Regions from separate parts of the Priestia sp. TRN 1309 genome, predicted to be linked through region 4. Evidence: riboswitches for the same ligand, from Rfam matches in the RefSeq annotation. Region 4 holds a riboswitch; each other region holds the start of a gene.

Region 1 (3,177 bases), on a different contig from region 4:
AGCTGATTAATATCTAATTGTTCGTTCACAGCATGTGCATTTGCTAAATTTCCCGGACCGTAAATAGCGGCGGGAATTCCCGCATCAGCTAGCCATCCCCCGTCTGTTACGCTAGTTGACACATCAATTGGAGGTTTTTTCCCTTCCATTTGTTCATGAGTATTTGCAAGCAGCTGCACTCCTGCATGATTTTCATCAATTTCTAATGACGGAAAGATTTCTCCTCTGTCTTCAATCATTGATGTGCCTCCCCATTCAAAGGTTGGCAGATTATCTTTTAACCATGGATCTGCTTTTGCAATAGCTATAATATATTCTTCCACTTCTTTTGATACTTGGTCGTACGATTCATTAGGATAATAGTGAACGGTGATCCACAGCCTGCATTCATCTGCAATAAAAGCAGCATGTCTTCCGCCTTCGATTACTGCTGGATTAATCGTATTTGTCCCTGGCAAAAATCCTGGATAGCTCTTTGTAACAGCCCAGTGACGCTCCAATTCTTGTAGCCCTCCGATCACTTTTGCCATCTTTTCAATAGCGCTTGCGGCTAACAGCCCTCCTCCAGCATGAATCATACTTCGGCGTGTACCGTCATGATAGGTTTTACTGCTTTTTATCGTAATCCATCCCGTGATCACTCCGCCTTGACCTTGAATATGTAAATCACTTGTATCGACTACAAGCGCAAAATCAGCTGTATACCCTTTCTGACAGCATTGCAGCGTACCTGCCTCTCCTACTTCTTCTCCTACAACGGATTCAAAAATCAAGTCTCCTGGCAGCTCGATTCCTGCTTCTGTTAAAAGCTGAACTGCAAATAATGCTCCCGCCAAACCGCCTTTCATATCAGCAACTCCGCGTCCAATTATCATATTGTCTTTCACAACAGCTTCAAACGGATTGGTTTCCCAATTTTCATTTTCTTGTACCTCAGCAACATCCATATGGCCGTTAATAATCAAGCTTTGATAGTCAGCCGATTTTTGTCCTTTTAACGTTCCCACTACGATAGGGTCGTTAGAATATAAGTCCCACATATCAATGGAAAAACCGCAGTTTTTAAGAAAATCCGCTACGTACAGCTGCGCTTCATGAGAATTTCGTGCAGGAGGCGCTGGCGTTTTATACGAAACAAGCGTTGTTAATAACTGGATTAACTCTCCTTTGCGCTCCTCTACCTGTTTGACAAGCAAATCAATTGTTTCTTTCATGTATGACACCTTCCTTTACGCATAAAAAAACACTTCTTTCGCAGGAAAGAAGTGTTTTTGTTTATGTACACAAAATTATTATAACGAGTTCGTAAGGAAATCCCATACAAAACATCCATTACAATACCTCTTTCCTACGCTAGTATTACCTAGTTCAGGTTATAAGGGTTAAGACTTATCGTCTCTCTCAGCTTCGAAAGCACCCCTAGTGGTGTTGTATCTCTATGAAATTAATCTATTATCATATGTTTACCTGTAATAGTTTTATCATAGTAAAGCGTTTTATTCAATAGAAAGGTTCATGATATGGTAATGAAAATAGTTTCCTTTTTAGTAGTAAAAGAAAAAGCACACACCTTTTTCATGCAGTGTGTGCTCTTTGTTTTTGTGACATTACTAGTTAGCTATTGGCTTCTTTAAAAATACACCGTTTTTTCCTTCAGACAGTAATAAGCTCAAGCTTTTGCCCCGGTCTCACTAATGAAAGCAGCTCATGATCTTCTTCTATTACATACCCAATCACATTCACATTAGCATTTGCAGACAAATTCCTTTTAGCTATTTGAACCTCTCCTCTGTAACGTCCGTAGCCATCATTGTCCATTGTAATTGCTCCGATTCTGCGTTCTACTGTATGAAATGGCAGCACTGGTTTTACAGATCGTGTATCAACCAAACGCAGAACGTCTCTTGATACATCCGGACGCACGCTGTACGTTCCCTGTATATGAGGTGAACGAATGCGTAGCGGAATAATGCGGTTTTCTTGATATTGAACTAAACGTTTTAATAAATTTGAACTGGCGTATGGATCTCCAATATAAACCTCCGTTACTCCGCATCCGTATAAATCTACTGCAGAGGTAAAAGGACATTTATTACGGTCTTTTTCTCTAGTAGGAAGTCCTTGATAAATAGGTCCTCTCTTTTCGCCTTCTCCAGGAATATAAGCACAAACTGGAATACGAAGTTCATTAAATAAATCTGTTTGCTGTTGAAAAAACGTTTCTTCAAGCCCTGTTTCAGGCCGCGGATAAAAATTATGCCAAGCAAGCAGCTGATGATGATGAAGGCCTGCAGATAATAGCGCTTCTATTTCTAGTTTTGACACTGTACTTGCATTAAGGGCAATATAAAACTCATCCGCAAGTAAAATCGTTTCTTCTACGCTAAAGCCATCGTCTAGTCTAATACCTGATACGCCAAGTGAAGATAGAGTCATAAGGCTTTCGATACCTAAATGAACCGGTGTATGCTTAGATACATCTGCATACACGCTTATTCCACAATCTCTAGCCACATGAAGCAATTCTTTTGCCCGTTCAGCCAAATCTCCTTTTTCCTCTGGAATGTGAAGTGAAGTGAATGCGCGTGTAACGCCGCATTCACTCGCTTCTACTAATCTTTGTTTGGCATCTCTATCGTTCAAATAAAATGAAATGCCAATCATTCAAACTCCCTCGCCATTTCATCGTTAAATCCAAAGAAATAGGTACAAATAAAGCCTGCTGCGTAAGCAATAACTAATCCAAGTAAATAAAGAAGAATTTGATGCGCATGAACTAAAAACGTAAGCGGCAAACCCGATACTCCCACTGCTACAGTTGCAATATGGAAGTGCGCCTGAAACGCTCCGCCGATTCCAGCTCCAAGACAAGCGGTTAAAAATGGACGCCCTAAAGGAAGTGTGACTCCAAAAATAAGCGGCTCTCCGATTCCCAGCAGCCCTGAAGGAAGTGCGCCTCCAATTGCTCGCTTTAAGCGTTTTTTCTTTGTTTTGATATAAATAGCAAAAGCTGCACCAACCTGACCGGCTCCGCCCATTGCTAGTATAGGAAGAAGCGGATCATCTCCAATCGAATTAATAAGCTCTAAATGGACCGGAGTAAGACCTTGATGCAGTCCTGTAATAACGAGCGGCAAAAACGTTGCCCCTAAAACAAAGCCTGCTACAACTCCTCCA
Region 2 (3,177 bases), 390 kb from region 4:
TATAAAATAACAAGATGCGCCAGAAGACTTGTTTAACTGCGCGAGGAACCGTTTTTTCCGGATCTTCACTTTCTCCAGCTGCGACTCCAAGCAACTCTGTTCCTTGGAATGAAAAACCAGCTGCCATAAAGATACCTAGTACAGTGAAGAATCCACCGTGAATCGGTCCATCACCAAGCGTGAAGTTTTTAAAACCCGGTGCTTCATTGTTAAAGATACCAAAAATCATCATAATACCAATAACTAAAAAGATAATAACCGTTACTACTTTAATTAACGAAAACCAAAATTCAGATTCACCAAATCCTTTTACAGAAAGGTAGTTAAGCCCAAACATAATTAATAAAAACAGTGCACTCCATAAAATAGAAGAAGAGTTCGGGAACCAAAATTTCATAATAAGGGCTCCAGCGGATAATTCAGCTGCAATCGTAATAGCCCAGTTATACCAGTAGTTCCAGCCGAGAGCGAAACCAAAGGATGGATCTACAAAACGAGACGCATACGTACTAAATGAACCAGCTTCAGGCATATAAGCTGCGAGCTCTGCTAGACTGGTCATCAAAAAGTAAACCATTACGCCAATAATAGCGTAAGCTAAAAGCGCTCCCCCAGGTCCTGCTGTGTGAATTGCTCCACCACTTGCTAGGAATAAGCCGGTTCCGATGGCTCCTCCTAATGAAATCATCGTTAAGTGGCGAGATTTCAACCCACGTTTTAATTCTTGCTGCTCTTGCATAGATAAATACTCCTTTCGAATGTACGGAAAGAGACGGGATAACATAAAAAAAGCCCGCAGTATATGTGCGCGCTTTTAAATCTGAAAACCGCGTCAACCTTCCGTGAAGATAGCTCTTCACATCACTCGCATGATGTGACAGTTCTGTTCCTGTTCGGAGACAGCCCCAGCTTAAATCAACCGAGAAGTGATCTAAACTTCGGCAATTTTTCCTTTCAAGCAACATCCTCAATGTTCTCTGCATTTCCGTTACTTTACTATTAAAAACTGCGACCTCTACCTCATCGATTAGGATGAGGGTTTTTTATATTCAATTGACATAAAAGAAGTATAACAAATACTAAAACGATTGTCATTATAAAAAATAGATTCAGAAAATAGAAACATCTTTGAAATCTCTCGAATCTATTTTGTTACATATGATATAATAAACATTGTCTTTATACTACATAAATATCCAAACGTACCACAGGGGGAGCCGCCGTGCTGAGAGTGAACGAAATGTTCAGACCCTTAGAACCTGTTAGTTAACGCTAGCGTAGGAATGTGGGAATAGTAGCATATATTTGCTTACTCCTGTGTAAACCGTTTGATATGAATGATTCAAAAACAGGAGTGAGAAACGTGAATAAAGCATTACCTTTACAGGCTAAAATTGAAATAGCTATTTTTGCAGCATTGGCACTTCTACTTGACCTTTTGCCTTCCATTAAGATTGCAACGGCTGTAAGTATTTCGTTCTCCATGGTGCCCATTTTTATTATGTGCTTTCGCTGGGGAGTAAAAGGCGGGGCTCTATCTGGTCTATTATGGGGGCTTTTGCAGTTAGCGACAGGAACGGCTTATATTTTAACAGCGCTACAAACATTTATTGAATATATTGTGGCTTTTGCTTTTATAGGTTTTGGAGGTATTTTTTCACAATCTATTAAAACAAATTTAGCTACCAATAACAGATCAAAAGCTTTTGTTTTGATTGTTTTATCCCTTATTATCGGAAGCTTCGCACGTTATTTCTGGCACTTTATTGCTGGTATTATTTTCTGGGGATCGTACGCACCAAAAGGTATGTCCGCTCTGTGGTATTCTTTTTCAATGAACGGTATTTCAATGGTAGGGTCACTAATAGCCTGCTTAGTCATTCTTTCATTGTTAATTCCATCGGCATCAAGAATGATTGTAACTAAATCACATTCATCATAAGAAAAAAGACTAAATCTACCAAGATTTAGTCTTTTTTGTCATTTGTCACCTTTCTTTACACAAAAGTGTGTCAGGTTTGATAACATAGTTAGTGAAATATTCAAAAAACTGTTTTATGATAGTCAACATATTCAAACGAGATAAAGGATTGATAGCATGCTACAGAAATGGATCACGAGCATAGGTTTAGATATTGGAACAAGTACAACAAAACTGATTGTAAGCAAGCTGTTAATAGCAAATCAACAAAATCAGTTTACGCTGCCAGGCTGTCAAATTATTGATCGTCAAGTAACGTATGCAAGTTCTATCTATACCACACCTATGCTAAACGAGGTTGAAATCGATGTTCAACGATTAACGGTACTACTAGAACAAGAGTACAAGAATGCAGAAATCTCCTTAGATCAAGTGGAGGCGGGCGCTGTGATCATCACAGGAGAAACTGCTAGAAAGCAAAATGCAGAAACTATCGTTCACTATCTAGCCGAACATGCTGGAGATTTTGTTGTTGCAACAGCCGGTGCTGACTTGGAAGGAATATTGGCGGCAAAAGGATCAGGAGCAATCCAACATTCCGCTGAAACAAATGCAGTAATTGCCAATATTGATGTAGGAGGAGGCACCGCTAACATCGCTTTATGTCAAAACGGAAAAGTGATCGAAACGTTTACGCTGCATGTAGGTGGAAGATTAATTCGGCTGAATTCAGACGGCTTTGTTACCTACGTTTCACCTTATTTAACTGAATTTTTAAAAAATAATTCTTTAATACTGCGAGAAGGTGAAAAAGCAACATTTGAAAAACTCTCGTCTATCTGTCAATTACTAGCTGAAGAAACCGTGAATTATGTAAGAGCACTAATTCAAACCTCTTCGCTGCTCGTTTCTCCTCATACAAGATCTTCTATCCAACCAGAAACAATTATGATTTCAGGAGGGGTAGGAGCAATGATGGAGAAGCAAAAGCCGAAAACAGTGAGGGAAGTGGCTGTACATGGAGACATTGGTCCTCTGCTAGCGTATCAGTTTCAATCCATACACGTATCTCAAGCCGCTGAAACAACGCGCGCTACTGTCATTGGGGCTGGCATGCAAAATACAGAAGTTAGCGGATCAACCGTATACATTAAGTCTAAAAAACTGCCGCTGAAAAACATTCCGATTATAGAAATACCTGTACAGCCAGAGGAGGAGTGGAATCCGCAGCTGTTTCAAGAAAGAGCTCGAGCGTC
Region 3 (3,177 bases), on a different contig from region 4:
CGCTTATTTATTTTATAAAAATACAAAATATAGAATAGCCGCTAAGACAATTCGATAAATGGCAAACGGAACTAATTTAATGCGGTTGATTAATTTTAAGAAAAAGCGAATCGATATAAGCGCAAAAATAAAGGCGCTGATAAAACCAGCAATAAAAAACGGTAGTGCATCTGATGTGAAATACTGCCAGTTTTTAACCAATGAAAGTCCACTTGCTCCTGCCATAATTGGCACTGCCATAATAAATGTAAAATCTGCGGCTGCCTTATGGCTCATTCCAAGAAGAACCCCTCCTGAAATCGTTGAGCCTGAACGAGAAAAACCTGGCCAAAGAGCAATACATTGAAACAGTCCTATACCTAGTGCTTGTCCATAAGACATTTGGTCCACCGTCTCTACACGCGGACGTTTAGGTCCAAACAAATCTGCTAGAATCATTAATACAGCTCCGACCACTAAGCCAATTAGCACCGTATTTAAAGAAAACAAATGTTCATCAATGTAATCATCAAACAAAAGTCCTAACACTCCTGCGGGTAACAAACCAACAATTACTTGCATTAAATTTAAGCGATTTGTCGGTCCAATTGCAGCAGCTGGTTTTTTTCCCAATCCTAATAAATTAATAAAACGATCTTTAAAAATAACAACTACTGCTAAGATCGACCCTAGCTGAATAACAATCTTAAATGTATTAGCTACTGGAGATGAAAATAATTCTTTTGAATTTAACCACAGGTCATCCACAATAATCATATGCCCAGTTGACGAAACGGGAGCAAACTCTGTTAAACCTTCTACAATCCCTAAAATGATTGCTACAATAATTTCCCACATAAAGCTATGTACCTTGCCTTTCTTTCAAATTAATAAGCTTATCGCTTCGTTTTACATGCTCAACTATTTTCCTATTTTGACACTTGCTTTTTTATCATAATTGTTAAAACTATGAAATACAATGTGTATTTGCAAAAAGATAAGAATCTTTAATAATTTGTAATAAAAAGCTTACATGCTACAACCAAAAAACACGATATCAGCTTTTATTTATTTTAAAAAGCAGTCACTATGTTCAGTATAAATTCTGGTCCCTTAGCTAAAAATGAATCATCTAGACTATTTTTCTTTAGTGTAAAAAAATGACTAAATTATTATGTTTTTTCCATCCCCCTTTACTGTCATCTATCATTTTATTCCAATAGGGCTGACTTATACGACATATCCCCTAAGTAATTTGAAACTTTTTTCTCTCTTTTCTCGTATATAGTAGTATCTTTTTTAGGAGGCTTTTTACTATGAATGGAAATGTACGTACAATGAAATGGGTCACTGCTGGGTATGAAGCCTTGCTGGGAATTCCTTTAATTGGCGCGGGGATTGTTATGGGCTTTAGCTATACTCCTCTTTTTATTGGATTTATTCTTCATGCTATCACACTCATTTTAGCTAATAGACGAGGGTTATCTGCTTATGGAAACATACTAGGACTTGTTACCTCACTGGTTGCTTGGATTCCATTTTTGGGATTTATCATGCATATTATTACAGCTATTGTGATTGCAATCGATGCTGCTAGACAACGCTAATTGTCTAGCTTTTTTTATTTAAGGGTTGATTTTTTACCGAATGATGGTAAACTTAAGCCGTAAATTGAATAATTTGAATGTTATTTCTACTAGGGGTGTCTGATAGCTCAGACTGAGAGAAGAGTGCAATAAAACTCTTTAACCCTTTGAACCTGATTTGGGTTATACCAGCGGAGGGAAGTAGTCTTGAAAAGAATAGTATAGTTTTATTCTTTTTTTGCCTATTCCATCGGGTTCTGTCTATCACAGAACCCGATTTTTTTTATGGTTCGGTATAGCTACACTTTATGCGAAACCGGAGGAATATGTAATGTCAAAACAAAATGTATCAGTTTCTATGAAAAAGCCTTTTCCAAACAGTCACAAAGTATATGTCCAAGGATCCAGACAAGACCTTAAAGTACCTATGCGTGAAATTCATCAGTCTCCTACTACAGGGTCTTTTGGTGAAGAAGAAAATAGTCCCGTACGTGTATACGACACGAGCGGTGTTTATACAGATCCCTCTTATGAAATTAATTTACAAAAAGGATTACCGGCTCTGCGCGAAAAGTGGATTGCAGAACGAAACGATGTAGAAACATATCAAGGCCGTACGGTTCAGCCACAGGATAACGGTTATTATGACGGTGATCCAAGAGATCAGTACGAGCGCTTTATCACTAAACGTTTACCTTTGCGCGCGAAAAAAAATCAAAATGTAACGCAAATGCACTATGCGAAAAAAGGAATCATCACGCCCGAAATGGAATTTATCGCTATTCGTGAACAGATGAATCCTGAAGTTGTGCGTGAAGAAGTAGCAAGAGGACGTGCAATTATCCCTAATAATATCAATCACCCTGAGAGCGAACCGATGATTATCGGCCGCAAATTCCATGTGAAAATTAATGCTAATATCGGAAATTCAGCTATTCGTTCAGCTATTGAAGATGAAGTAGAAAAAATGACATGGGCAACGCGTTGGGGAGCCGATACAATTATGGATCTATCAACTGGAAAGGATATTCACACAACACGCGAATGGATTATCCGCAACTCGCCTGTTCCTGTAGGGACCGTTCCTATTTACCAAGCGCTTGAAAAAGTAAAAGGCGTAGCAGAAGATCTAACGTGGGAAGCATACCGCGATACATTAATTGAACAAGCAGAACAAGGTGTTGATTACTTTACTATTCACGCAGGTGTTCTTTTACGTTATATTCCTCTGACAGCGAAACGTACGACAGGTATTGTTTCACGCGGAGGATCCATCTTGGCGCAGTGGTGTTTAGCTCATCATGAAGAGAACTTTTTATATACTCGCTTTGAAGAAATCTGTGAAATCTGTAAAGCATACGATATTGCTATTTCGCTTGGCGATGGGCTACGTCCTGGTTCCATTGCAGATGCTAATGATGAGGCACAGTTCGGTGAATTAGAAACGCTTGGTGAATTAACTAAAATTGCTTGGAAACACGATGTTCAAGTTATGATTGAAGGTCCTGGACATGTTCCAATGCATCTCATCAAAGAAAACGTAGATAAACAAATGGAAATATGCCAGGAAGCTCCCTTCTATACTCTTGGACCGCTTACAACCGACATCGCT
Region 4 (3,177 bases):
GTCTATAGCGTTTAATCAGTCCCACAATAATAGCAATTGCTAATAAAACAATCGAGATGATAACAGTAATGACAATTGGCTGATTTCCACTTTGTTTCACCGCAATGGCAATATAAGCCCAAATAAAAACAAGCGGATAAACAGCGTCTCGGTTTTTTAATGTAAACATAATGCCCAGCGCAGCCCCTACCAGCAGCATAATAATCGTCCATGCTAATTCATTTAGGCCAAGCAAGTGCTGTATTCCATTTGCTTGAAATACGACAAATACATTAACAATAGTCGCAACAGAAATCCATCCAAGATAAAGCGAAATCGGCAGACGCATAAACCATGTCGTCATCCGAGAATGCTGAATAATGGAATATACAATCATTAATGTGCCTAAAATAAAGAGCATAACTAAAAGGGATAACTTATAGTAATCGTTTTGGAAAATAAAGATCCACGCACTATTTAACAAACAGTTTAGAAAAAACCAAATGCCGATACGTGCATATATTTCCTTTTGATCTTCTCTTGCAAAAAATTGGCGTATAACCCAAATGGTTAATAACAAATAAATAACGCCCCAGATAGCAAAGGCATAACCGGCTGGTGTAAACAACGTAGGAACTTGCGCAGAAGCCTCTGCCGTTGTTTTGCCTCCTATTGGAATCGCATTTGCTAAATAATTCACAAGAAGTGTAATAGCCAAGCCTACTGTATTTAATACAGCATACAAACGAAATTTTGCCATTTTGTTCTCTCCTTTCTTCTATTTATATGGGCATGTTTCGGAGACGAAAACGGCTCTTCCCTTCATTAATACCTCTTCTTCCCTAAAAATATGCATTTTTAAACAAAAATGATTAAAAATAGCTTCAAGAAGCTACCTCTTTAAGAGATAAAAACCGTTAGGGAACAATTTTCCGTAACGCTTTCTATTTTTCAGAATATATGGTAAGTTAAACATAGACTAATAGGAAGTCCACTAGGGGTGCCGACCGGCTGAGACAAGTTTTCTTGATCCCTTTGAACCTGATCTGGCTCATACCAGCGTAGGAAAGTGGCAATGTTCAGTTTTGTACTGTCATTTGCCACTCCGTTTATAAACGGAGTGTTTTTTATTTCCTTTATGTGCTTGTTTGTGACTTCCTCATATTAAAGGAGGATTTTGATGTCATTTTCATCTCAATTAAGACAAGAAGCAAACTATATTTACGAAGCCATTTTTAACCACCCTTTTATTAAAGGAATTGCTGAAGGAGACGTGCCAAAAGAGGCGCTTATTCACTACGTTTCTCAAGACTACGAATACTTAACAGCATTTGTCCGCATTTACGGCGCTGCTTTAACAAAATGCCGCACGCGTACCGAAATGGAAGCCTTTAATGCCGGCATTTCTACGGTATTACATAGTGAAGTACACCCTCATAATAATTTTTGTGAAGTAGCAGGCGTACGCTATGAAGACCTCCACACTGAGGCTCTTTCACCAACGGCCAGCCACTACATTAACCATATGACAAGCGTTGCGCATACAGGCAGCTTAGCGGAAATCATTGCCGTGCTTCTTCCATGTCCGTGGACGTACGTTGAAATTGGCCAGCGCATTACAGAACAAGTAAATCCATCTCCTTCTCATCCTTTTTATGAATGGATTCAGTTTTATAATAATGAAGAAATGAATGGCACAACACAATGGTTTTGTAACAAGCTTGATGAACTCGCCGAACAAGCGACTGAAGAAGAACGTAATCGTATGAAAGATCACTTTATCAAAAGCTGTGAGCTGGAGTATTTATTTTGGGAAATGGCGTATACACAAGAAAAATGGCCGCTTTCTCAGCTTTCACTTTCAAAATAACGAAAAAGCCTCCTATCAGGAGGCTTTTTATTTCAATAATTTTTTAATCATTTTCAAGTTTTGTTTCTCTGAAGGATAGCGGAATGACAAATCAAACTTGGTTGTTTGAGACAGCATGCTTTTAAAATGAGAAAATGTCTGAAAGCTGTCTTTTCCATGATATTGGCCCGTACCGCTTTCTCCAACTCCGCCAAAGGGTAAATATGGCGTAGCGATATGCATAAGCGTATCATTTATACAGCCTCCTCCAAATGAAAGACGCTCCGTTATGACATTTTGTACATTTGCACTTTCCGTAAACAAGTAAAGAGCTAACGGCTTAGCTTTTTCTTGAACTTTATGAATAACTTCGTCTAGCGTTTCGTATTCAATCATAGGAAGAATAGGCCCAAAAATTTCTTCTTGCATAACGTCTGATGTCCAGCTTACTTCACTTAACACCGTAGGTTCTATTGTGAGCGTACTTTTATTATACCCGCCTCCAACTATAGCGTTTCCGTCTTTTAAAAACTCAACTAGCCGAATAAAATGGCGCTCACTGACAATACGGCCGTAGCGCTCACTTTCAAGCGGATTACTACCGTAAAATTGATAAATCGCTTCGCGAAGTTTCTCCACTAGCTGCGCTTTTACCTTTTTATGCACGAGCAAATAATCGGGAGCAACGCACGTTTGGCCTGCATTCATTCCTTTGCCAAACATAATTCGCTTCGCTGCAAGATCTAGGTTTGCATCTTCATGTACAATGCACGGACTTTTTCCTCCTAGCTCCAGCGTGACGGGAATAAGCTGCTTTCCTGCTTCTTGCATAATAATTTTCCCTACATTTACACTTCCCGTAAAGAAAATATAATCGAGGGGCTGTTTTAAAAGCATGCTCGTCGTGTCTACAGCGCCTTCAATCACCGTCACAAATGCGGGATCAAAAGCCTCAGCTAGTAATTCTTGTATAACCCGAGATACGCTAGGCGTTAATTCAGAAGGCTTTATAATCGCCGTGTTTCCAGCGGCAATCGCTCCTACTAAAGGAGACAGCGCTAATTGAAACGGATAATTCCACGGAGCAATAATTAACGCGACTCCATACGGTTCAGGCACAATTTTCCCTTTAGAGCCCACGTGTGTTAAAGCGGTTTTTACTTTTTTAGGCTTCATCCATTTTACTAAATGCTTAAGCGTAAACCGAATTTCCTCTAGTAAAATCCCAATTTCCGACGTGTACGCCTCTACTTCAGATTTATTCAAGTCTTGTTTTAAAGCATCCATAATTCTCTGCTCGTTTTGTTTTACTGCGTCTCTGAGCTTATTCAGCGCTTGAATGCGGCTGC

What was found. Region 4 has a riboswitch for thiamine pyrophosphate ahead of tenA (thiaminase II). Riboswitches for the same ligand answer to the same signal wherever they lie in the genome.
Region 1: linked by a shared signal. The riboswitch ahead of ACRPLQ_RS14940 (acetylornithine deacetylase) and the one ahead of tenA (thiaminase II) in region 4 are both predicted to bind thiamine pyrophosphate.
Region 2: linked by a shared signal. The riboswitch ahead of thiT (energy-coupled thiamine transporter ThiT) and the one ahead of tenA (thiaminase II) in region 4 are both predicted to bind thiamine pyrophosphate.
Region 3: linked by a shared signal. The riboswitch ahead of thiC (phosphomethylpyrimidine synthase ThiC) and the one ahead of tenA (thiaminase II) in region 4 are both predicted to bind thiamine pyrophosphate.

What each region holds. Positions count from the first base shown of each region.
Region 1 is NZ_JBOZGM010000003.1:544,693-547,869, forward strand. It holds gene ACRPLQ_RS14940 (acetylornithine deacetylase) at 1-1,214, opposite strand, end outside; TPP riboswitch at 1,329-1,431, opposite strand; gene ACRPLQ_RS14945 (MupG family TIM beta-alpha barrel fold protein) at 1,654-2,664, opposite strand; gene ACRPLQ_RS14950 (PTS transporter subunit EIIC) at 2,661-3,177, opposite strand, start outside.
Region 2 is NZ_JBOZGM010000002.1:541,630-544,806, forward strand. It holds gene ACRPLQ_RS10080 (amino acid permease) at 1-739, opposite strand, end outside; lysine riboswitch at 842-1,026, opposite strand; TPP riboswitch at 1,201-1,301, shown strand; gene thiT (energy-coupled thiamine transporter ThiT) at 1,334-1,942, shown strand; gene ACRPLQ_RS10090 (ethanolamine ammonia-lyase reactivating factor EutA) at 2,099-3,177, shown strand, end outside.
Region 3 is NZ_JBOZGM010000011.1:20,955-24,131, forward strand. It holds gene ACRPLQ_RS25310 (undecaprenyl-diphosphate phosphatase) at 13-837, opposite strand; gene ACRPLQ_RS25315 (hypothetical protein) at 1,296-1,586, shown strand; TPP riboswitch at 1,668-1,782, shown strand; gene thiC (phosphomethylpyrimidine synthase ThiC) at 1,897-3,177, shown strand, end outside.
Region 4 is NZ_JBOZGM010000002.1:935,256-938,432, forward strand. It holds gene ACRPLQ_RS12080 (TspO/MBR family protein) at 1-739, opposite strand, end outside; TPP riboswitch at 966-1,064, shown strand; gene tenA (thiaminase II) at 1,160-1,849, shown strand; gene ACRPLQ_RS12090 (aldehyde dehydrogenase) at 1,877-3,177, opposite strand, start outside.